Regions from separate parts of the Kribbella sp. NPDC058693 genome, predicted to be linked through region 2. Evidence: predicted binding sites of a transcription regulator. Region 2 holds the regulator's gene; the other holds the start of a gene.
The links. The regulator HrcA, encoded in region 2, represses chaperone genes, less so after heat shock. The targets are predictions, from matches to a motif close to TTGGCACTCGNNNNNNNCGAGTGCCAA.
Positions count from the first base shown of each region.

Region 1 (10,587 bases), on a different contig from region 2:
TCGAGCGGTTCGCGCCGACGGGTCCGGTGATCCTGATCGGTCACTCGATGGGTGGCATGACGATCATGGCGCTGGCCGAGCAGCATCCGGAGCTGTTCGGCGACCGGGTGATCGGCGTCGGCCTGTGCTCGACCAGCGCGGGCGGGCTGGACGGCGTACCGATCGTTTTCCCGGGCAAGCTCGGCATGCTCGCGCGGTCGCTCGCGACGCCGACGGTCGCCGCGCTGGCGCGGATCCCGGACGTGGTCGAGCGCAGCCGGAAGGCCGGCTCGGACATCAGCTACCTGCTGACCCGGAAGTACTCGTTCGGTTCCGAGGTGCCGCCGGCGTTCACCGAGTTCGTCAACGAGATGATCGCGGCGACGCCGATCGAGGTGATCGCGGAGTTCTACCCGATCTTTGCGCTGCACGACAAGTTCGACTCTCTCGAGCCGCTGCAGAAGGTCGAGTGCGTGGTGATCGGCGGCGACAAGGACCAGCTGACGCCGTTCGCGCACGCCGAGGAGATCGTCCGCCGGGTGCCCGGCGCCGAGCTCGTCGAGGTGAAGAACTGCGGCCACCTGGGCCTGATCGAGCACCACCGTGAATTCACCGCAGCCCTCCTTGGGATGATCGAACGAGCCGAACAATCCCTAGGACCCTCATGACCGACTTGCACGTCGTCGATGCGACCGCGGAACACGTGGATGACATCGTCACCGTGATCCATCACGCCTTCTCTGCGCGGCGGGTGCTCGACCCGCCGTCGACCGCCCTGTCTGAGAACGCCAGCACCGTTGCCGCGGCCGTCGCCGAGCACGGTGGGTTGCTGGTGCTGATCGACGGCGCCCCGGCCGGGGCGATGCTGTTCGAGCAGACCGGTGACGTCCTCAACCTGCGCCGCGTCTCCGTCGACCCGCGCAGCCAGGCCCGCGGTGTCGCCTCGGCGATGGTCGGCTGCGCCGAGCAGGTCGCCGTACGACGAGGGCTCAGCAGGGTGAACCTGATCGCCCGGGTCGAGTTGCCGGACACCGTCGAGTTCTGGCGGCGGCGTGGGTATTCCGTGGTCGACCAGCAAGGGCAGAACTTGATTTATGCGAAGGCCCTGCCCGTCGAGCTGACCGTGCCGACCGGCGAGGACATGCAGGCGATCGGTGAGCAGTTGGCCGGTCAACTCCGCGCTGGCGACCTCCTGGTGCTGTCGGGCGACCTCGGTGCAGGCAAGACGACGTTCACCCAGGGGCTCGGCACCGGGTTGAAGGTGCGAGGTGCCGTGACGTCGCCGACCTTTGTCATCTCGCGCGTGCATCCCTCACTGGCCGGTGGGCCGGCGCTGGTGCATGTGGACGCGTACCGCCTGGGCGGGTTTGCCGAGCTGGACGACCTCGACCTCGACGCCAGTCTCGAAGACGCGGTGACGGTGGTCGAGTGGGGGCACGGCATCGCCGAAGCCCTGGCGCCGGAGCGTCTGGACGTCGTGATCACCCGGGGCGACGACGACACCGACGAGGCCCGGTCGCTGCGGATCACGCCGGTGGGTTCGCGGTGGGCCGCGTCCGGCGTACGGGTGTCTGTACTGGAGAAGAACTGACATGTTGCTTGCCTTTGACACCTCGAGCGCCGCGGTCACCGTCGCGCTGGCCACGCCGACGGGCGAGATCGTTGCCTCGTCGACGACCGTGGACGCGTTACGCCACGGCGAGTTGCTCGCGCCTGCGATCGCGGCCGCGCTGGAATCAGCGGGCGTCACGCCGCGCGACCTGACCGGCATCGCGGTCGGCGTCGGCCCAGGTCCCTTCACCGGCTTGCGGGTCGGGCTGGTGACCGCACGGACGATGGGCGAGGTGCTGGGCATCGAGGTGTCCGGCGTCTGCAGCCTGGATATCCTCGCCCGGCAGTCGTCGTTGTCGTTGCCTGTCGCGGTCGCGACGGACGCGCGGCGCAAGGAGATCTACTGGGCGCTGTACGACGGTCCCGCCGCGGACGGCAGCCGTCGTCGCCTGGAGGGACCCGCCGTCGACAAGCCGGCCGAGGTCGCCCACGTGCTGTCCGGTCTGCCCGTGATCGGTCGCGGAGCGGTCCTGTACGGCGATGTGCTGGGCGTGGCGGACGCCGACGTATCGGAGTACCCGTCGGCCGAAGTGCTGGCGACGGGTGTGGCGACTCGGACGCTCGAGGTCGTCGCGCCGGAGCCGCTGTACCTGCGCCGGCCGGACGTGACGATGTCCGCCGGGCCCAAGAGCGTGCTGTGAGACCTGCGATCAGAGCGGCTCGCGCGGACGATCAGTCGGCGCTGGTCGCGTTGGACGAGCTGTGCTTCGGGTCAGAGGCCTGGAGTACGGTCGGCTGGGCGGACGAGTTCGAGCGGCTGTCCGAGGACCGGGTGATCCTGGTCGCGGACGAAGGCGCGGTCGTCGGGTACGTCGTGCTGTTGTTGCCGCCCGTGGTCGAGGACGTGGTCGAGGTACTGCGGATCGCGGTGGCGCCCGACGAGCGACGGACCGGGATCGGCGGGCAACTGATGACGGCGGCCCTGGACCAGTGTGCGGGACGGACCGTGCTGCTTGAAGTTGCCTTGAGCAATGAATCGGCGCGGGGGCTGTATGCGGGCTTCGGTTTTGAAGAGATCAGCCGGCGGCGTGGGTACTACGGTGACGGCGAGGATGCGGTGATCATGCGGTGGAGGATCGATGAGTGAGCCCCTGATCCTGGGGATCGAGACGTCGTGCGACGAGACCGGCGTCGGGATCGTGCGCGGGCAGACCCTGCTCGCCGACGCGATCGCGTCGAGTGTCGAGGAGCACGCCAGGTTCGGTGGCGTCGTACCCGAGGTGGCCAGCCGGGCGCATCTCGAGGCGATGGTGCCGACGATCCGGCGCGCGTGCGAAACGGCCGGGATCAAGCCGACCGACGTCGACGCGGTCGCGGTCACGAGCGGGCCCGGCCTCGCCGGCGCGCTGCTGGTCGGGGTCGCTGCTGCCAAGGGTCTGGCGCTGTCGCTGGACAAGCCGCTGTACGGCGTGAACCACCTGGCGGCACACGTCGCCGTCGACACGCTGGAGCACGGTGATCTGCCGAAGGGCTGCGTCGCGATGCTGGTGTCCGGCGGGCACTCGTCGCTGCTGTCGGTCGAGGACATCACCGACGGCGTCGTACCGATGGGCAGCACGATCGACGACGCGGCGGGCGAGGCGTTCGACAAGGTCGCGCGGGTCCTCGGGCTGCCGTTCCCCGGTGGGCCGTACATCGACAAGGCGGCGCGGGACGGCGGGGACAGGCTGTACGTCACCTTCCCACGCGGGCTGACGTCGCAGCGGGATCTCGAGCGGCACCGGTTCGACTTCTCGTTCTCCGGGTTGAAGACCGCGGTCGCGCGGTGGGTCGAGGCGCGGCGGCGGGACGGCGAGGACGTGCCGGTGAACCACGTCGCTGCCGCCTTCCAAGAGGCAGTGTGCGACGTACTGACCCGCAAGGCGATCGACGCGTGCAAGGACCGCGGCTTCGAGCATCTGCTGATCGGCGGCGGCGTCGCGGCGAACTCGCGGCTCCGTTCGATGGCGGAAGAGCGCGCGTCGGCGGCGGGTATCGCCGTACGGGTGCCGCGGCCGGGGCTGTGCACCGACAACGGCGCGATGGTCGCCGCGCTGGGCTCGGAGCTCGTCCGGGCCGGCCGGGCGCCGTCGCCGCTGGATCTGCCTGCTGATTCGTCGATGCCGATCACGGAGGTACTGAACAAGTGAGATGGACCGGGGCGGACGGGTTCGAGGCCGATGACGATGTCGCGCGTATCGACGTCGACGTGGTGCACGGCTTCCTGACTACGTCGTACTGGGCGGCCGGGATCCCGCGCGAGGTGGTCGAGAAATCGATCGCGGGCTCGTTGAACCTCGGGGTGTACGACGCCTCCGGCGCTATGGTGGCGTTCGCGCGGATGGTGACCGACCGGGCCACGTTTGCGTGGCTGGCGGACGTCTTCGTGCTGGACTCGCATCGCGGGCACGGTCTCGGCCGGTTCGTTGTGTCGACTTTGCTGGAGCACCCGGAGCTGAAGGGTCTCCGGCAGATTCTGCTCGCGACCGCCGACGCGCACGAGCTCTACCGCTCGTACGGATTCACCGAGACCACGCCGGGCCGGATGATGGCCATCCGTCAGGATCCCACCGAGCTGTACACGCAGCCGTGAGGTCTCCGGGTGTCGATCTCGTCCGGCACCCGGTGGGGGCGACCGATCTGGTGCTGCTCGCGCACGGCGGCCAGGAGCACTCGCACGAGGACCCGACTCTGTGGCGACCCGCGCTGCTCCGGATGTGGCCGTTCGCCCTCGCTGCGAGGTCGGCCGCACCGAAGGCTGCCGTCGGGTTCCTGCGGTATCGCTTCCGCGGGTGGAACGACGGCGGTGACGCTGCCACCGATCTGCGGACCGTGCTGGACGAACTGCCGCCGGTGATCTCGCGGGTGTTCCTGATCGGGCACTCGATGGGCGGACGAGCGGTCGTCGCCGTCGCCGATCATCCTCGGGTGGCGGGCGTGCTCGCGCTCGCCCCGTGGCTGCCGTTCGACGAGCCGCTCGTCGCGGTTCGCGTGCCGATCACGTTCGCCCACGGCACCGACGACACGATCACGGATCCGGCCGGCACCACGGCGTACGCGGCGAGGCTGCGGGCGGCCGGGGCGGCGGTGACGACGTACTCGCTCGCGGGTGAAGGACACGCGATGCTGCGGCGTGCGAAGGATTGGGACCGGCTGGTGGCCGACTTCGTTCGGGAGACCCCGGCCGGTGGCAGCGAGATCTTGCCGGAGGCCGGCGAGCACGTGGTGTCGGCGATCGGCGGGATCGCGCTGGCGCGGCTCCGGTTGCCGGTGAAGGAACGGTTCCGTGCGGGTCAATAACGTGGCAGAGGCCCGGGGGTAACGCGCACCGCTTGCTCCCCAGGCGAACGGTCAGCGGCCAACCGGTTCCGCTGCCAGCGTCCCTTACCGAGATGAATCAGGGTTGAACGATTAGTGGCGGGCCTCCGGGGAGTTGCAGCAGCAGACGCAGCACCTCGCCTGCCGGCTTGTCACCCGGAGACCCGCTCGCGTGATCGATCATATGTTCGAATATGCGTCGAACGCAAGTACTGTCCAGGAGTTGTTCCGACGATTGCCGCGAACGCCGCGATGAAGCCGCTCGGGTTCGCCCAGCCGCAGGCGTGTGCGACGTACGTCGTGTCGTGGCCGTCCGCGAGCAGGACGAGCGCGTGGTAGATCCGCAGCTGGGTGCGCCATTCGTAGTACGTCATGCCGAGCTCGTCGTGGAACAGGCGGCTCAGCGTGCGTGCGCCGGCGCCGGCCTTGCGTCCCAGCTCGGCCAGAGAGGTGTTGTCTGCGGGGTTCTCGCGGAGGTGTTGGGCGATCGTGCGCAGGCGGTCGTCGCGTGGTTCCGGTAGTTGTAGTGGCTGCTCGGTCGCCTCGTGGAGCTCGTCGACGAGGACTCGCTGAAGGCGGGCGCGGGCGGCGTCGTCGAGCTGGCGACTGGTGAGGGCGAGCAGCACCTCGCGGGCGAGTCCGGACGCGAGGAAGACGGCCGGTCGGTCTGGGATGCGTCGCGCGAGTCCGACCGGCAGGAAGACGATGCGCATGTCGGTCTCGCCGTGTGCGCTGTGTTGATGGGTGAATCCGGCCGGAGTCCAGGCGACGCGGTTGGCGGGGACGATCGACGTACCGCGGTCGGTGCGCACGGAGAGGACGCCGCGGGCGGCGTACACCAGATGCCCTTCTTCGTGGGTCTGGACCGGGCTGGTGCCGCCGGAAGCCCACTCGTGCGCGCCGGCGGCTGGGAAGAGCTCTGAGCGGAGTGGGCGGCTGTCAGGCATTGCTCGTCACTCTGCGGCAGGAGTAGGCGACCGCGTCGCGTCCGATGCGTGTGATGATCAGCGTCGCTGACGCGGAGCCCTTCGGGGCGAGCTTCTTCCGCAGCTGCGCCGGATCGAGATCCACGCCGCGCTTCTTGATCTCCAGCGTCCCGATGTCCTGGCTGCGAACCCACGAACGCAGCGCTTTCTCCTTGTAGGGAAGCTCTTCCAGCACCTCGTACGCCGAGGCGAGCGGCGTCGCGACGTACTCCGCTGCGGTTACGTAGGCGATGCGCGGATCCAGCAGCCAGCCGTCCACCGCGGCGGCGACCGCAGTGACCAGACCGGCTCGTACGACGGCACCGTCGGGCTCGTAGATGTACTGACCGACCGGGCCGACCTCAGCGTCGGGTGCGTCCGAGACGGTGGCTTCGCTGGGCAGCAGAGTCGCGCGGCGCGGCGTACCTCCGTAGAGCTGGCCGGACCACAGCGCGGCCTCTTTCACCTCGCCGGAGTCGCTGATCCACTCCGCCTCCACGCCCGCGGGGATCGCATCGTGCGGGATGCCGGGCGCCACCTTCACGCAGGCAGTCCGCTGCAGCAGCTCGAGTACGAACGACCATGGCGGCGAGTAGGCGTTGTGGTCGAACACCCGCCGCCCGTCCGCACGCCGGGCCGGGTCCGCGAACACCACGTCGTACGGCGTGAGGTCGGTCGACTCGGCTTCACCTACTAGTACGTCACCGGCGAGACCGAGGGTGGCCAGGTTGGCACGGGCCGTGGCTGCGGTCTCGGGGTCGCGCTCGACACCGGTCACCCGCAGACCGGCGCGGGCGGCGCTGATGAGGTCACCACCGATCCCACAGCCCAGGTCGACCACGCTGGCACCCGGCATGGTGGCTGCCAGGCGTACGGCGCGGTGGGTGCCGACTCTGGTCCGTGTGGCCTGCTCCAGGCCGTCCGGGGTGAAGTACATGCGCTCGGCGTCCGCGCCGAACTTGGCGACCGCCCGGTGGCGCAGTGCGGCCTGCGTGACCGCGGTGGTCACAAGCGTCGCGTCGTACCGGCGCCTGAGCTTCTCGACCAGCTGCAACTCACCACCAGGCTTGTACTCCGCGCACGCTGCCGCGAGCACGTCGGCGCCCGGCCCGTCGAGCAACGCGGTGACTGTCACTCGGAGAACTCTAGAGCGGGCTGGAACAGCTCCTGCTCCAGCTTCTCGTTGCCATCGAGTAGAGCCGCCAGTTCATCGCCGAGCGGGTCTTGGGGCCGTAGATGCCGTCCACGACCAGGTGGTGCTTGCGTTGGACCTGCTTGATCACTGCGCGGGTATTACTGCCGTAGATGCCGTCGACGGCGAGCTTGGAGCCGTAGCAGAAGTTCAGGTTGCGTTGGAGGACCTGGATGGCGGTGTCCGGGTCGCCGTACCGGTTGGAGCCGCGGTACGGGTCGTCGCCGTACATCAGGTTGCAGGTGGTGCTGGTGCTGGCGTAGATCGACGGCATCGGGATGCCCCAGCTGCGGTTGACCGGGACGAGCCGGGCCGAGCGGCACTGCGGCAGCGCGGCGGCTGCCTTCAGCTCGGCGGCCGTGGCGTCGTGGGAGACGTTCTGGTCGGTCGAAGGCTTCGGCGCCGGGGCGGCCGCGGGGGCGGCAGCCGCCGGTGACTCGTGCTTCGATGCGTTCGCGGCAACGGCTCCGACCGCGACCGCGGCGACGGCGGCCAGGAGCGCGATCGTCCGGCCGGACAGCTTGGGCAGAGCCATGAACACATTCTGTACCTCGATGATCACCGGGTCATACGTCTCAGGCTGAGAATCCTTTGGCACTCGAGTTGACCGAGTGCTAATCGCGGCCTAGATTCGGTGTTGGCACTCTCGATGCGAGGGTGCCAGCGGTCCGGCCCTTGACCCCCGCGACGGCAGGGGAGCGCGACCACCATGAACGCAGCCAAGCAAATCGACCGTGGAGGTCAGCAAGTGTCGGTCACGATCAAGCCGCTCGAGGACCGCGTCCTCGTCGCGCCGCTCGAAGCCGAGCAGACCACGAAGTCCGGCCTGGTGATCCCGGACACCGCCAAGGAGAAGCCGCAGGAGGGCGAGATCCTCGCCGTCGGCCCGGGCCGGATCGACGACAACGGCAACCGCGTCCCGCTGGACGTCGCTGTCGGCGACAAGGTCATCTACTCCAAGTACGGCGGCACCGAGGTCAAGTACGACGGCCAGGACTACCTGATCCTGGGCGCCCGCGACATCCTCGCAGTCGTCAGCAAGTGACGATCGCTCGCTGTTCCTGACTGACACCGCCCTGGTGCCGTACTCCGGTGCCGGGGCGGAGTCGGTGTCGGAGCGGCGATGGTTCGAGCCTGCAACGATCTAGCGATTTCAGAGAGGGACTGGATTTTTCATGCCGAAGATCCTCGAGTTCGACGAGAACGCTCGGCGCGCGCTGGAGCGCGGCGTCGACAAGCTCGCGAACACGGTGAAGGTGACGCTGGGCCCGAAGGGCCGCTACGTCGTCCTGGACAAGAAGTGGGGCGCCCCGACCATCACCAACGACGGTGTCACCGTCGCCCGTGAGGTCGAGCTGGACGACCCGTTCGAGAACCTTGGTGCGCAGCTGACCAAGGAGGTCGCCACCAAGACCAACGACATCGCCGGTGACGGCACCACCACCGCGACGGTGCTGGCGCAGGCGCTGGTGCACGAGGGCCTGCGGGCGGTCGCCGCCGGCGTCAACCCGATGGGCCTCAAGCGCGGTATCGAGGCGGCCGTCGAGGCCGTGTCGGCCAAGCTGATCGAGACCGCGCGGCCGGTCGACGACAAGGGCGACATGGCCCACGTCGCCACCATCTCCGCCCGCGACGCCGAGATCGGCACGCTGATCGCGGACGCGTTCGACAAGGTCGGCAAGGACGGTGTGATCACCGTCGAGGAGTCGAACACCTTCGGGACCGAGCTCGAGTTCACCGAGGGTATGCAGTTCGACAAGGGCTACATCTCGCCGTACTTCATCACCGACGCCGAGGCCGGCGAAGCGGTGCTGGAGGACCCGTACATCCTGATCCACCAGGGCAAGATCTCCGCGATCGCGGACCTGCTGCCGCTGCTGGAGAAGGTCGTGCAGTCCGGCAAGACGCTGCTGATCATCGCCGAGGACGTCGAGGCCGAGGCCCTGTCCACCCTCGTGGTGAACAAGATCCGCGGCAACTTCACCTCGGTCGCCGTCAAGGCGCCGGGCTTCGGTGACCGCCGCAAGGCGATGCTGGAGGACCTGGCCGCGCTCACCGGCGCGCAGGTCGTGGCTCCGGAGGTCGGCCTCAAGCTCGACCAGGTCGGTCTGGAGGTGCTCGGTACGGCGCGCCGCATCGTGGTCACCAAGGACAACACGACCGTCGTCGAGGGTGCCGGCAAGGCCGACGACATCGAGGGCCGGGTCAACCAGATCAAGTCCGAGATCGAGCGCACCGACTCCGACTGGGACCGCGAGAAGCTGCAGGAGCGGCTGGCCAAGCTGGCCGGCGGCGTCTGCGTGATCAAGGTCGGCGCGGCCACCGAGGTCGAGCTGAAGGAGAAGAAGCACCGGATCGAGGACGCGGTGTCCGCGACCCGGGCCGCGATCGAGGAGGGCATCGTCGCCGGTGGCGGCTCCGCTCTCGTGCACGCGGCCGCGGTGCTGGACGAGGGCCTCGGCCTGGAGGGCGACGAGCTCGCCGGCGTCCGGATCGTCCGCAAGGCGATCGTCGAGCCGCTGCGCTGGATCGCCGAGAACGGCGGCTACGAGGGCTACGTCGTGACCGCCAAGGTCGCCGACCTGGAGCTCGGTAGCGGCTTCAACGCGGCCACCGGCGAGTACGGCGACCTGCTGGCCCAGGGCGTGCTGGACCCCGTCAAGGTGACCCGGTCCGCGCTCGCCAACGCCGGCTCGATCGCCGCGCTGCTGCTGACCACCGAGACGCTGGTGGTCGACAAGCCCGAGGAAGAGGAGCCCGCGGCGGCCGGTCACGGTCACGGCCACGGTCACTGATTCCTGGCAGCACACCGTATTACTCAGCACCGCCCGGCAGGTCTCCTGCCGGGCGGTGCTTTTATGTGGCCTGTGCTGATCCGAGAGCGTCATGACGAAGACCTGCCTGTGTGTGTCGACATCCTCAGAGCTGTCCACGAGCAAGCCAGCTACCCGATCAACTGGCCGACCGACCCGGCACGCTGGCTGACCCCGGAGGCCGCACTCGGCATCTGGGTAGCTGTGGACGCTGAACAGGTGGTCGGACACGTCATCCTCACCGCCGCCGGTCCGGCGGCGGAGGTCGAGCGGCTGTTCGTCGATCCGAAGGCAACGGGCCAGGGGATCGGCCGCCAGCTGCTGCAGCACTGTGTCACCACTGCGGCGGCCCTCGACCGCGACCTCTCCTTGGAGGTGGTCGACAACCGGGGCGCCGCCGTACACCTGTATCGGCGCGCAGGCTGGCTCGAGACCGGCCGTACGCCGATCGACTGGGGCGGTGAGCACGCCTCCGAACTCATCCGCTTCACCGCGCCGTGAGAGGCTCTAACCGTGGGTGGTCCACGGGAGCGGTATCGCGCTCAGATGCGTGACGAGGTGAAGCAGCACGCCTGGACCCAGATCGCCGAGGCCGGCATCTCCGCCCTGTCCCTGAACGCGATCGGTAAGCAGATGGGCGTCAGCGGACCCGCGCTCTACCGGTACTTCGAGGGCCGCGACGAGCTCATCAACGAGCTGATCCGCGACGCGTACAGCAACCTCGCCGACA
Region 1 is NZ_JBHXSQ010000003.1:588,767-599,353, forward strand. It holds gene ACFWUU_RS20740 (alpha/beta fold hydrolase) at 1-647, shown strand, start outside; gene tsaE (tRNA (adenosine(37)-N6)-threonylcarbamoyltransferase complex ATPase subunit type 1 TsaE) at 644-1,570, shown strand; gene tsaB (tRNA (adenosine(37)-N6)-threonylcarbamoyltransferase complex dimerization subunit type 1 TsaB) at 1,572-2,231, shown strand; gene ACFWUU_RS20755 (GNAT family N-acetyltransferase) at 2,228-2,677, shown strand; gene tsaD (tRNA (adenosine(37)-N6)-threonylcarbamoyltransferase complex transferase subunit TsaD) at 2,670-3,719, shown strand; gene ACFWUU_RS20765 (GNAT family N-acetyltransferase) at 3,716-4,162, shown strand; gene ACFWUU_RS20770 (alpha/beta hydrolase) at 4,159-4,869, shown strand; gene ACFWUU_RS20775 (helix-turn-helix domain-containing protein) at 5,040-5,834, opposite strand; gene ACFWUU_RS20780 (methyltransferase domain-containing protein) at 5,827-6,987, opposite strand; gene ACFWUU_RS20785 (peptidoglycan-binding protein) at 6,998-7,579, opposite strand; gene groES (co-chaperone GroES) at 7,793-8,089, shown strand; gene groL (chaperonin GroEL) at 8,220-9,839, shown strand; gene ACFWUU_RS20800 (GNAT family N-acetyltransferase) at 9,903-10,358, shown strand; gene ACFWUU_RS20805 (TetR/AcrR family transcriptional regulator) at 10,404-10,587, shown strand, end outside.
Region 1: a site for HrcA is predicted at 7,636-7,662, ahead of groES (co-chaperone GroES). Genes of this name have one in related genera too.

Region 2 (10,587 bases):
ACCGACGACGGCTTCACCGCTTCCCAGATGTCGATGAACGGGTGACCGACGACATGCACGTAGCGGTTGCTGACCTGGGCGGCGATCTTCGACTCCTTCGACCCCTCGACCAGGTGGTCCACGAGTACGCCGAGCCGCCGGCCGGGAGCGGGCTGGAACCGGTTGACGATCTCGACCAGGTCGTCGACGCCTTCGAGGTACTCGACCACGACGCCCTCGATCCGCAGGTCGTCGCCCCAGACCTTCTCCACCAGTTCGGCGTCGTGCCGGCCCTCGACGTAGATCCGGCTGGCGCGCGCGACCTTGGCCCGGACGTTGTCGACCGCGACCGAGCCCGACGCCGTCCGCGTCTTCTTCGGTGGGCCGGCCTTCTTCGGCGGCTTCAGGCTGACCGGTTTGCCGTCGATCCAGAAGCCCGGACCGAGCGGGTACGTGCGGATCCTGCCGTGCCGGTCCTCGAGATCGACGACGCCGTGCTCCCAGCGCACGATCGCGCCGACGAACCCGGACGTGGGCTCCTCGACGACCATCCCCTTCTCGATCTCGACCTCGACGGTCCGCCCGTTCTTCGGCTTGCGCCAGTCACCAGCTAGTACGTCGTTCCCATACCTGTCAGCCACCCGGCCAACTCTAGTAACTAGGAGCCGCGTGCGACGCCGTTGACTGGCGGCTCGGCGCGGTGAGCGTGAGAGCGACGTACGCGAGGAAGCCGACCACCAGGCCGACTGCCCACGAATAGTCGTAGAGCGGTTTGAGGAACGGGATCAGGCCGTCCTGCGGGAACGGGCCGGCGCCCGGGTTCGAGTAGGCGCCGCCGACCGCGAGCAGGGAGCCGAGGAGGGTTGCCACGACACCGCGCCAGTTCCAGCCGGCGGCGTACCAGTAGCGGCCGTTCGGTTGGTAGAGGTCGGCGAGGAACAGGTTGGTCCGGTCGATCAGCCAGTAGCCCGCGATCAGCACACCGGCCACCGACGCGAGCAGACCGCCGTAGAACGACAGCCAGACGAAGATGTAGATCGACGGGTCCGAGATCAGCCGCCACGGCTGGATCACCACGCCGATCACTCCGGTCACCAGGCCCGCGGTCTTGAAGTTCAGCCAGCGGGGCAGCGCGTTCGCGAAGTCGTACGACGGACTCACCACGTTGGCCGCGACGTTGCAGGACATCGTCGCGAGGATCGCCATGATCAGGCCGATCGTCACGATCACCGGGTTCTCGAACCGGCGGGTCAGCTCGACCGGGTCCCAGATCGCCGAGCCGTACAGCACGACCGTGCCGGAGGTGGTGATGATCGAGACCAGCGCGATGAACGACATCGTCGTCGGCAGGCCGATGATCTGGCCCCAGACCTGTTGCCGCTGGCCCTTCCCGAACCGGGTGAAGTCCGGCATGTTCAGCGACAGCGTGGCCCAGAACGCGATCATGCCCATCAGCGACGGCGCGAAGATCTTCCAGAAGTCGGCGTCCCAGCCGAGCTTCGACGGCTGCGACAGGATCGGCCCGAAACCGCCGGCCTTGACCAGGATCGCGACCATCAGCGCGACGAACGCGACCGTCACCAGCGGCGCCGCCCAGTTCTCGAACCGGCGCAGACCCTCGATACCGCGGAAGATCAGCGCCATCTGCAGCACCCAGAAGAACGCGAAGCTCAGCCACATCGTCCACGGATGCCCGCCGATCGCGGACGCGTTCAACCAGCCGTTGCCGAACAGCTCGCCGACGATCACGTAGATCGCCTGGCCGCCGATCCAGGTCTGGATGCCGAACCAACCGCAGGCGATGAATGCCCGCAGCAGCGCCGGGAAGTTCGCGCCGCGGACGCCGTAGAACGCGCGGGCGAAGACCGGGAACGGGATGCCGTACTTCGTTCCCGCGTGGCTGTTCAGCAGCAGCGGGACGAGCACGATCAGGTTCCCCAGCGTGATGGTGAGGAACGCCTGCAACCAGTTCATCCCGATCGCGACCAGACCGGACGCGAGCAGGTAGCTGGGGATGTTGTGCGCCATCCCCATCCACAGCGCGGCGTAGTTGTACGTCGTCCACGTCCGCTCCGGCAACCGCGTCGGCGCCAGCTCGGCATTCGCGTACGGGCTGTTGGCCAGCGCATCGGGATCGGTCAGCTCGACCCGACCATCGGAGTGAACAGTCTGCTCGGTAGTGGCCACAGGTCCCACCTCATCCGGTCGGGCGATGTCCGTTCCGAACAAGTTGCGCGACGAGGTGACGTCGTGTCAACGGACAACTACCCGAAAGGGTCATCCCGGGCCGAGCAAGGGCAGACTTGGGCGTTGCGGCGCACCCAGAGCCTGGTAGCCGCGACGGATCGCGTCCTGGAGTTTCTCGACCGGCCATGGCCAGTCCTCGGTGTGCTTGAGGGCATCGTCGAGCGGCGTGCCGGCGTGGTGCAGCGTGGAGATCGTATTGGCGACCTTGCCCAGGTCGATCGCCTGGTCGCGAGCGAACTCGACGTCGACGACCGCGCCGTGACCGGGAACGATCTTGGTTGCCGCGGTCATCATCCCGACCGCGGACTCGAGGGTGTCCGGCCATTCGAGCGGGAACGAGTCCTCGCCGTACGACGGCGGCGCGGACTCCTCGATCAGATCGCCGAGGAAGACCACGTCCACATCCGGTACGACGACGACCGTGTCGCCGGACGTGTGCGCGTTGCCGACGTGCAGGAGCTCGACGCGGCGGTCGCCCAGGTCGATCACCTTGGCGGCGGCGAACGTCGTACCTGCGAGGTCTTCTTCGGTTGCTGCGTTCTCGTGGAGGTAGACCGTGGCGTCGGCGAAGACGCTGTTGCCGGCGACGTGGTCGAAGTGTGCGTGGGTGTTGACGACCCACTTGACCGGCGCGTCGGTGAGCTCGCGGATGTGTACACGCAGCTGCTCGGCTTCGTCGGTGGTGGCGCGGGTGTCGATCACCAACGCGCCGTCGGATCCGACGACCAGGCCGACGTTCAGGTCCCACTCGTCGTACCGCCGAACCCAGGTCCCATCGCCGATTTCCGTCCACGTGCTCATGCGGTCGACATTACTTGAGCCTGGTGGTTGGCAAGCCCTCTCCCTCGCGCTTAGGCTCGCAAGTGTTCCGATCGGAACATCGAAACTTTCGAAGGGTGGTCGTTGTGACCGAACGACGTGCACTGGTGGTCCGGGGCGGCTGGGAAGGTCACTCCCCGGTCGAGGCGACCGACCTGTTCATTCCGTACCTGAAGGAGAACGGGTACGACGTCACCGTCTCCGACACGACCGAGAGCTACCTCGACCTGGACGGCGTCGACCTCGTGCTGCAGTGCGTCACGATGAGCCAGATCCCCGCCGACCACGTCAAGGCGCTCGACGCCGCGATCCGGACCGGCACCGGACTGGCCGGCTGGCACGGCGGGATCGCGGACTCGTTCCGGGACAGCGCCGACTACAACTTCATCGTCGGCGGGCAGTTCATCTCGCACCCGCACGGGTTCACCGACTACCGGGTCGACATCGTGCCGGAGAAGGCCGATCACCCGATCGTCCAGGGCATCTCGCACTTCGACGTGCACACCGAGCAGTACTACGTGCACTACGACCCGACCGACAACGTGCTCGCCACCACCACGTTCGACTCGCACCCGGACTACCCGTGGATCGAGGGCGCGGTGATGCCGGCGGTCTGGACCCGCACCTGGGGTGAGGGCAAGGTCTTCGTCTGCACGGTCGGCCACAAGCTGGACGACCTGGAGACTCCCGAAGTACGCACGATCATCGAGCGGGGGCTGCTGTGGGCGAGCAAGTGACCAACATCGGCATCGTCGGTACCGGAGTCATCTCCGGCACGTACCTCGACCACCTGGGCAAGCTGCCCGGCGTCGACGTGGTCGCGGTCGCCGACCTGGACCGCACCCGCGCCGAGGCGATCGCGGACCAGCACGAGGGCATCCGCGCGCTCACCCCGGACGAGCTGTACGCCGCGGACGACGTCGAGATCGTCCTCAACCTGACCATCCCGGCCGCGCACGCTCCCGTGCATCAGGCCGCGATGGAGGCCGGCAAGCACGTGTACGGCGAGAAGCCGCTGGCCGTCGACCGCACCGCCGCCGAGCCGCTGCTCAAGTACGCCGCCGCGAACAACCTCCGCGTCGGCTGCGCACCGGACACCGTGCTCGGCACGGGCACCCAGACCGCTCGTGCAGTGATCGACCGCGGCGACATCGGCGTACCGCATGCTGCTTTCGCGGCCTTCACCACACCAGGCCACGAGCTATGGCACCCGGCGCCCGAGTTCTACTACCAGCCCGGTGGCGGCCCGGTCCTCGACATGGGGCCGTACTACGTGACCAGCCTGGTCACCCTGCTCGGTCCGGTACGCCGGGTCACCGCGCGGGCCGGTCAGTCGAAGCAGGAGCGGAAGATCCACACCGGTCCGCGGGCGGGTACGACGTTCCCGGTAGAGGTGCCGACGCATGTCACCGGCGTACTGGAGCACGAGTCCGGTGCGCTGACCACCGTCCTGATGTCGTTCGACGTCTGGGCGGCCCGCCTGCCGCGGATCGAAGTACACGGGACCGAGGGCAGCCTGTCGGTGCCGGACCCGAACGGCTTCGACGGCACGGTCGAGATCGCCACGGCCGAGCAGCGCGAGTGGACCGAGGTCCCGGTCGCCGGTGGGTACGCCGGTGCGGGCCGTGGTGTCGGCGTGGCGGATATGGCGCGGGCGCTTCGTCGCGGTGAGCCACACCGCGCTGACGGAGCGTTGGCGTACCACGTGCTCGACGTACTCGAGTCCCTGCTCGACGCGGCAGTCCAGGATCAGCCTGTGGACGTCGCGAGTACGGTCCAGCGGCCTGCCGCCGTACCGTTGGGAGCGTCGCCCGAGACAGCCTGAGGTCGAGGCTGAGACCCGCCCCACGCCGTAGTGCGTCGGCGTGGGTACTACGGCTCGGTAGACTGGCACTCGGAACTTTCGAGTGCCAAGGGTCGATCGAGAGAGGGTGATGCGCGTGCTGGACGACCGCAAGCTGGATGTTCTCCGCGCCATCGTCGAGGACTACGTGGCGACCCATGAGCCGGTCGGGTCGAAGACGCTGGTCGATCGGCACAACCTCGGCGTCTCGCCGGCGACGGTCCGCAACGACATGGCCGCGCTGGAGGAGGAGGGGTACATCACCCAGCCGCACACCAGCGCCGGCCGGATCCCGACCGACGCCGGGTACCGGCTGTTCGTCGACAAGCTCAGCACGGTCAAGACGCTGTCGATCGCCGAGAAGAAGGCGATCACGTCGTTCCTGGCCGGAGCGGTCGATCTGGACGACGTCGTCCGCCGTACCGTCCGGTTGCTCGCGCAGATCACCCGCCAGGTCGCGATCGTGCAGTATCCGTCGCTCAACCGCTCGAGCGTCCGGCACATCGAGGTCGTCACGATGGGCGCACGCCGGCTGCTGCTGGTGCTGATCACCAGCAACGGCCGGGTCGAGCAGCGTATCGTCGAGCACCCGCACGACGTCGACGAGCAGCTGATCGCCGACCTCCGCTCGCGGCTCAACTCGGTCCTCGCCGGGCAGCGTCTGACCGACGCGACGACCTCGCTGGGCGGCGTACCGGAGCTGTTCGCGCCGGGCGACCGGGCGCTGGTCGCGTCGATCGTCACCACGCTGCTCGAAGCATTCACCGACGAGGTCGGCGAGCAGCGGATCGCGGTCGGCGGCGCGGCCAACCTGACCCGGTACGGCGACGACTTCGAGCGGAACGTCAAGCCGGTGCTGGAGGCGCTCGAGGAGCACGTGATCCTGCTCCGGCTGCTCGGCGAGGCGACGAACCCGCAGACGCTGACGGTCCGCATCGGCCACGAGAACCCGTTCGAGGAGCTGGCCACCACGTCGGTGGTCGCGACCGGATACGGGTCCAAGTCGGAGGCGCTGGCCACGCTCGGCATCGTCGGCCCGACCCATATGGACTACCCGAGCACAATGGGCGCGGTGCGAGCCGTCGCCCGCTACGTCAGCCAGATCCTGGCCGACTCCTAAATGATGACAACCCCCTGGTCTGGAGTATGAGCACCGATTACTACGCCGTCCTAGGTGTCAGCCGTGACGCTTCACCGGACGAGATCAAGAAGGCGTACCGCAAGCTGGCACGCCAGTACCACCCGGACGTGAACGACTCCGAGGACGCGCACCAGAAGTTCCAGGAGATCGGGCGCGCCTTCCAGGTGCTCAGCGACCCGCAGAAGCGGCAGATGCACGACCTCGGCGGTGACCCGTTCGCGACCGCGGGCGCCGGGCCGGGCGGTGCCGGCTTCGGGCAGGCGTTCACGTTCACCGACATCATGGACGCGTTCTTCGGCCAGACCGGCGGCGCGACCCGTGGGCCTCGGCCGCGGACGAGGCGTGGTCAGGATGCGCTGATCCCGCTGCGGATCGACCTGGCCGAGGCAGCCTTCGGTACGACGCGGGAGCTGAAGGTCGACACCGCCGTACTGTGTCCGACCTGTAGCGGGTCCGGCGCGGCGGCCGGGTCCGAGCCGGTCACGTGCGAGATCTGCCACGGGCGGGGCGAGGTGACGCACACGCAGCGGTCGTTCCTCGGCGAGGTGCGGACGATGCGCCCGTGCCCGAACTGCCGCGGCTACGGCACCACTATCCCGAGCCCGTGCGTCGAGTGCGCCGGCGACGGGCGGGTGCGCTCGCGGCGTACCGTCACGGTGAAGATCCCGGGCGGGGTCGACAGCGGGACCCGGGTGCAGCTGTCCGGTCAGGGCGAGGTCGGGCCTGGCGGCGGGCCGGCCGGCGATCTGTACGTCGAGATCGAGGTCGAGCCGCACGACATCTTCACCCGCAACGGCGACGATCTGCACTGCACGGTCACGCTGCCGATGACGGCGGCGGCGCTGGGCACGACGATCGATCTGCCGACGCTCGAGGGCGAGACGACGCCGCTGGAGATCCGGCCCGGCACGCAGTCCGGGACCGGGCTGACGTTGACGGCTCGCGGCGTACCGCGGCTGCGGCACGCGGGACGTGGTGACCTGATCGTCCAGGTCATCGTCGAGACCCCGACGAAGCTCGACGACGACCAGGCCGAGCTGCTCCGCCAACTCGCCGTCGCCCGCGACGAGGAACGCCCCCAGGGCCAGGTCCAAGCCACCCACAAAGGCGTCTTCGGCCGCCTCCGCGACGCCTTCGGCGCCCACTAGATGGGTGTCGCGGTCTTCCACCTGGAGGACCTGTCCGGTGCCGAGCTGATCCTCGGTGGTGATGAGGGTCGGCATGCGGCGGTCGTACGGCGGATCGGGCCGGACGAGCGGATCCGGCTGACGGACGGGCGCGGGATGTGGGCCGAAGGCCCGGTGGTTGCCGCCACGAAGAGCGGTGTGACCGTGGCTGTTGATGAGCGTGGGAGTGTGGCGGCGGCTGAGCCGCGGGTGGTTGTGGTGCAGGCTGTGCCCAAGGGGGAGCGGGCTGAGCTTGCGGTGGAGATGCTGACCGAGGTCGGCGCGGATGTGATCGTGCCGTGGAATGCGGAGCGGAGTCAGTTCCGGGCGAATCCGGAGCGGGTGGAGAAGACGCTCGCGAAGTGGCGGGCGTGGGCGTTCGAGGCGAGTAAGCAGTCGCGGCGTACGTGGTTCGCGGAGGTCGCGCCGATCGCATCCACCGCCGAGGTCGCGGACCGGCTCGCCCACGCGGCGCTTCCCGTCGTACTGCATGAAGAAGCGACCACCCCGCTGGCATCGCTCCAGGTCCCCGCGTCCGGCGACATCGTGCTCGTCATCGGCCCCGAAGGCGGCATCGCCCCGACCGAGCTGAAGACCTTCGACGTCGACCCGGTCCGCCTCGGCGACACCGTACTGCGGACCTCAACCGCAGGCGTCGCCGCCGCGGCCGCCCTCCTCGCCCGCTCCCGCTGGACCTAGCTAGACTGTTAGACAGGAACCGAACAACAAGGATCGAGCACGATGGCCGTCGAGACCGCGAGAGCACGCACGCTGAGCCACGTCGACCCGGCCGAGGTACCACTCCAGACGGCCCTCGACGCGCTCGCCGACCCGGTCCGCCGCTCGATCCTGCGCGACCTCGCCACCCACGCCGACTGGTCCCGCGCCTGCGGCACCTTCGACCTCCCGGTCAAGAAGGCGACCGCCAGCCACCACTTCGCCGTACTCCGCTCCGCCGGCCTGATCGAGCAACGCGACGAAGGCGCCCGCCGCCTCAACCGCCTCCGCCGGACCGAGTTCGAGAAGTCCTTCCCGGGCCTCCTGTCAGCGACGATCGACCGCGCGGACTGACAACTCTTACAAACCCCGAACACGGTCCCGAAGCTCCTCGAACGCCGGCCGGGCAGAGTCGTTCTCGTCAGCACAAAGGCACGAGAACGAGGAGCAGAACATGCGCAGGTCTGTGCGCGGTGCGATCGCGGCCGGTACGTCGGCGGTCGTCCTGGTCGGCGGACTCGTCGGGAGTACGACGATCGCCGCGGCCGATCCGACCCCGGCGCCGTCGCCGAGTACGTCGTACAAGCAGGTCACGCTGAGCCCGGAGGATTCGCAGAAACTCTGCGCCGACCGGCTGCCGAAGATGCTCGAGCGGCGCGACAAGCTGGCCCAGCGGATCGGCGGCGGCGCCGACGTGAAGGGCTCGGTCGCCTGGCTGAAGGCGCGGGCCGCCGAGCAGAAGACGAAGGGGCACACCAAGGTCGCGGACCGGTTGGAGAAGCGTGCCGAACGCCGCTCCGGGCGGCTCCAGGACCTCGGTGCGGCCAAGACGAAGCTCGAGGCGTTCAAGGCGAAGTACTGCCAGGCGGCCAAGTGATGCGCAAGGTCCTGGCCGTCGTGCTCGGTACGGCGTGTCTCGGACTCGGACTGACCGCCTGCGGCAGCTCCGGCAACGAGCCCGGTGGGCAGGGCACCGGTCCTGCTCCGGCGACCCGACAGGTGGGGTCGCCGGAGCAGGAGCTCGATCAGATCGGGTCTACCCTGGACGCGATCGATCGCGAGCTGGCCGGGGACGAGACACCCTGACCGAGGATTCCCGGGAGCACAGGATGGCCGACGCCGGTCGCGGGCTGGTCCTGGTGGTGGAGGACGAGGCGGCGATCGCCGAGGTGATCGAGCTGTACCTGCGCCGCGACGGATTCGCCGTCCGGATCGAGTCGGACGGCGAATCGGCGCTGGCTGCCTGGCGGCGGCTGCACCCGGTCGCGGTGATCCTCGACATCGGTCTGCCGGGCCGTGACGGCGCCGACGTCTGCCGGACGATGCGGGCCGCGGGCGACTGGACGCCGGTCCTGTTCGTCACCGCTCGCGACGACGAGCTCGATCGCCTGCTGGGACTCGAGCTCGGCGCGGACGACTACGTGACCAAGCCGTTCAGTCCGCGGGAGCTTGCCGCCCGCGTCCGGACCGTCCTCCGGCGCGCGTCCGGCGGCGTTCCGGCCGGAGCCTCGCCGGCCGGCGAAATACTCTCGGTCGGCCTGGTGCGGGTCGATGCCGGTCGCCGACGGGCCTGGGCGGGTGAGGCCGAGGTGAACCTGACGTCGACGGAGTTCGAGCTGCTGGCGCAGTTGCTGCGGCGCCCCGGCCGCGTGTTCGAGCGTGACGAGCTGCTCAGCTCGGTCTGGGGGTACCAGTCCGCCGCCGGCACGCGCACGGTCGACGTACACATCGCCCAGTTGCGTGCCAAGCTCGGCGCGGCCAGCCCGATCCGCACCGTCCGCGGCGTCGGCTACGCGGCCGAACACGACTGATGGCGGCCGAGGTCCGAACGCCGGACGAGGTGGGTCGCGGCTCGTTGGCCACCCGGATCGTGCTGACCTGTGTGGCTGTCGCCGGAGTCGCCGTACTGGTGGCCGGTCTGGTGATGGCGGGCCTGGCCAGACGTTCGGCGCAGAACGTGCTGCAGCAGTCGTTGGCCGCGCAGGCGGACGTGATCGCCGGGCAGGTGGACCAGCGCGGCCTGAGTTCACGTGCGGCCGGGCTCGGCCGGGTTGCGCAGGTCGTCCGCGGGCAGGGCATCGTCGTCGTACTGCTCCTGCCGCGGCGCGGCGTCCAGTCGACCGACGGATCCTCCACCCAGGCAGCGATCACGGCCGGGCTCGGCGAGATCGGCAGTACGCAACAGATCTCCACCGAGGTGCGGGTCGGCGGCACCGACTACCTGGTGGAGGCCCGCGGCCTCGGCGACAGCTCGGGATTCGCGTTGGTCGAGCCGGTCCGGTTGGCTGCCGACACCCGGCGAACCCTGGTTCGCAACATCTTGTTCGCACTCGGCGCCGGTCTGCTGGTCGCGGCCCTGGCCGGGACCCTGCTCGGGCGTCTGCTCGGGCGTCCGTTGCGCCGTACCGCGGATGTCGCCGCGGCGATGCGTCAGGGCCGGCGCGACCTCCGGGCACCGGTGGAAGGACCGACCGAGGTGGCCGAGGTGGCTGCCGCGGTCAACGAGCTCTCGATCGCGTTGCAGCACAGCGAGGCGCGGCAGCGCGAGTTCCTGCTCTCGGTCTCGCACGAGCTGCGTACGCCGCTGACCGCCGTGCACGGGTTCGCCGAGTCGCTCGCGGACGGGGTCGCGACCGATCCGCGGCATGCCGGTCACGTGATCCAGCAGGAGTCGC
Region 2 is NZ_JBHXSQ010000001.1:734,626-745,212, reverse strand. It holds gene ACFWUU_RS03540 (DUF3097 domain-containing protein) at 1-620, opposite strand, end outside; gene ACFWUU_RS03535 (NCS1 family nucleobase:cation symporter-1) at 631-2,166, opposite strand; gene ACFWUU_RS03530 (MBL fold metallo-hydrolase) at 2,257-3,027, opposite strand; gene ACFWUU_RS03525 (ThuA domain-containing protein) at 3,132-3,782, shown strand; gene ACFWUU_RS03520 (Gfo/Idh/MocA family protein) at 3,767-4,870, shown strand; gene hrcA (heat-inducible transcriptional repressor HrcA) at 4,980-6,008, shown strand; gene dnaJ (molecular chaperone DnaJ) at 6,035-7,177, shown strand; gene ACFWUU_RS03505 (16S rRNA (uracil(1498)-N(3))-methyltransferase) at 7,178-7,894, shown strand; gene ACFWUU_RS03500 (helix-turn-helix transcriptional regulator) at 7,937-8,266, shown strand; gene ACFWUU_RS03495 (hypothetical protein) at 8,367-8,789, shown strand; gene ACFWUU_RS03490 (hypothetical protein) at 8,789-8,998, shown strand; gene ACFWUU_RS03485 (response regulator transcription factor) at 9,022-9,723, shown strand; gene ACFWUU_RS03480 (sensor histidine kinase) at 9,723-10,587, shown strand, end outside.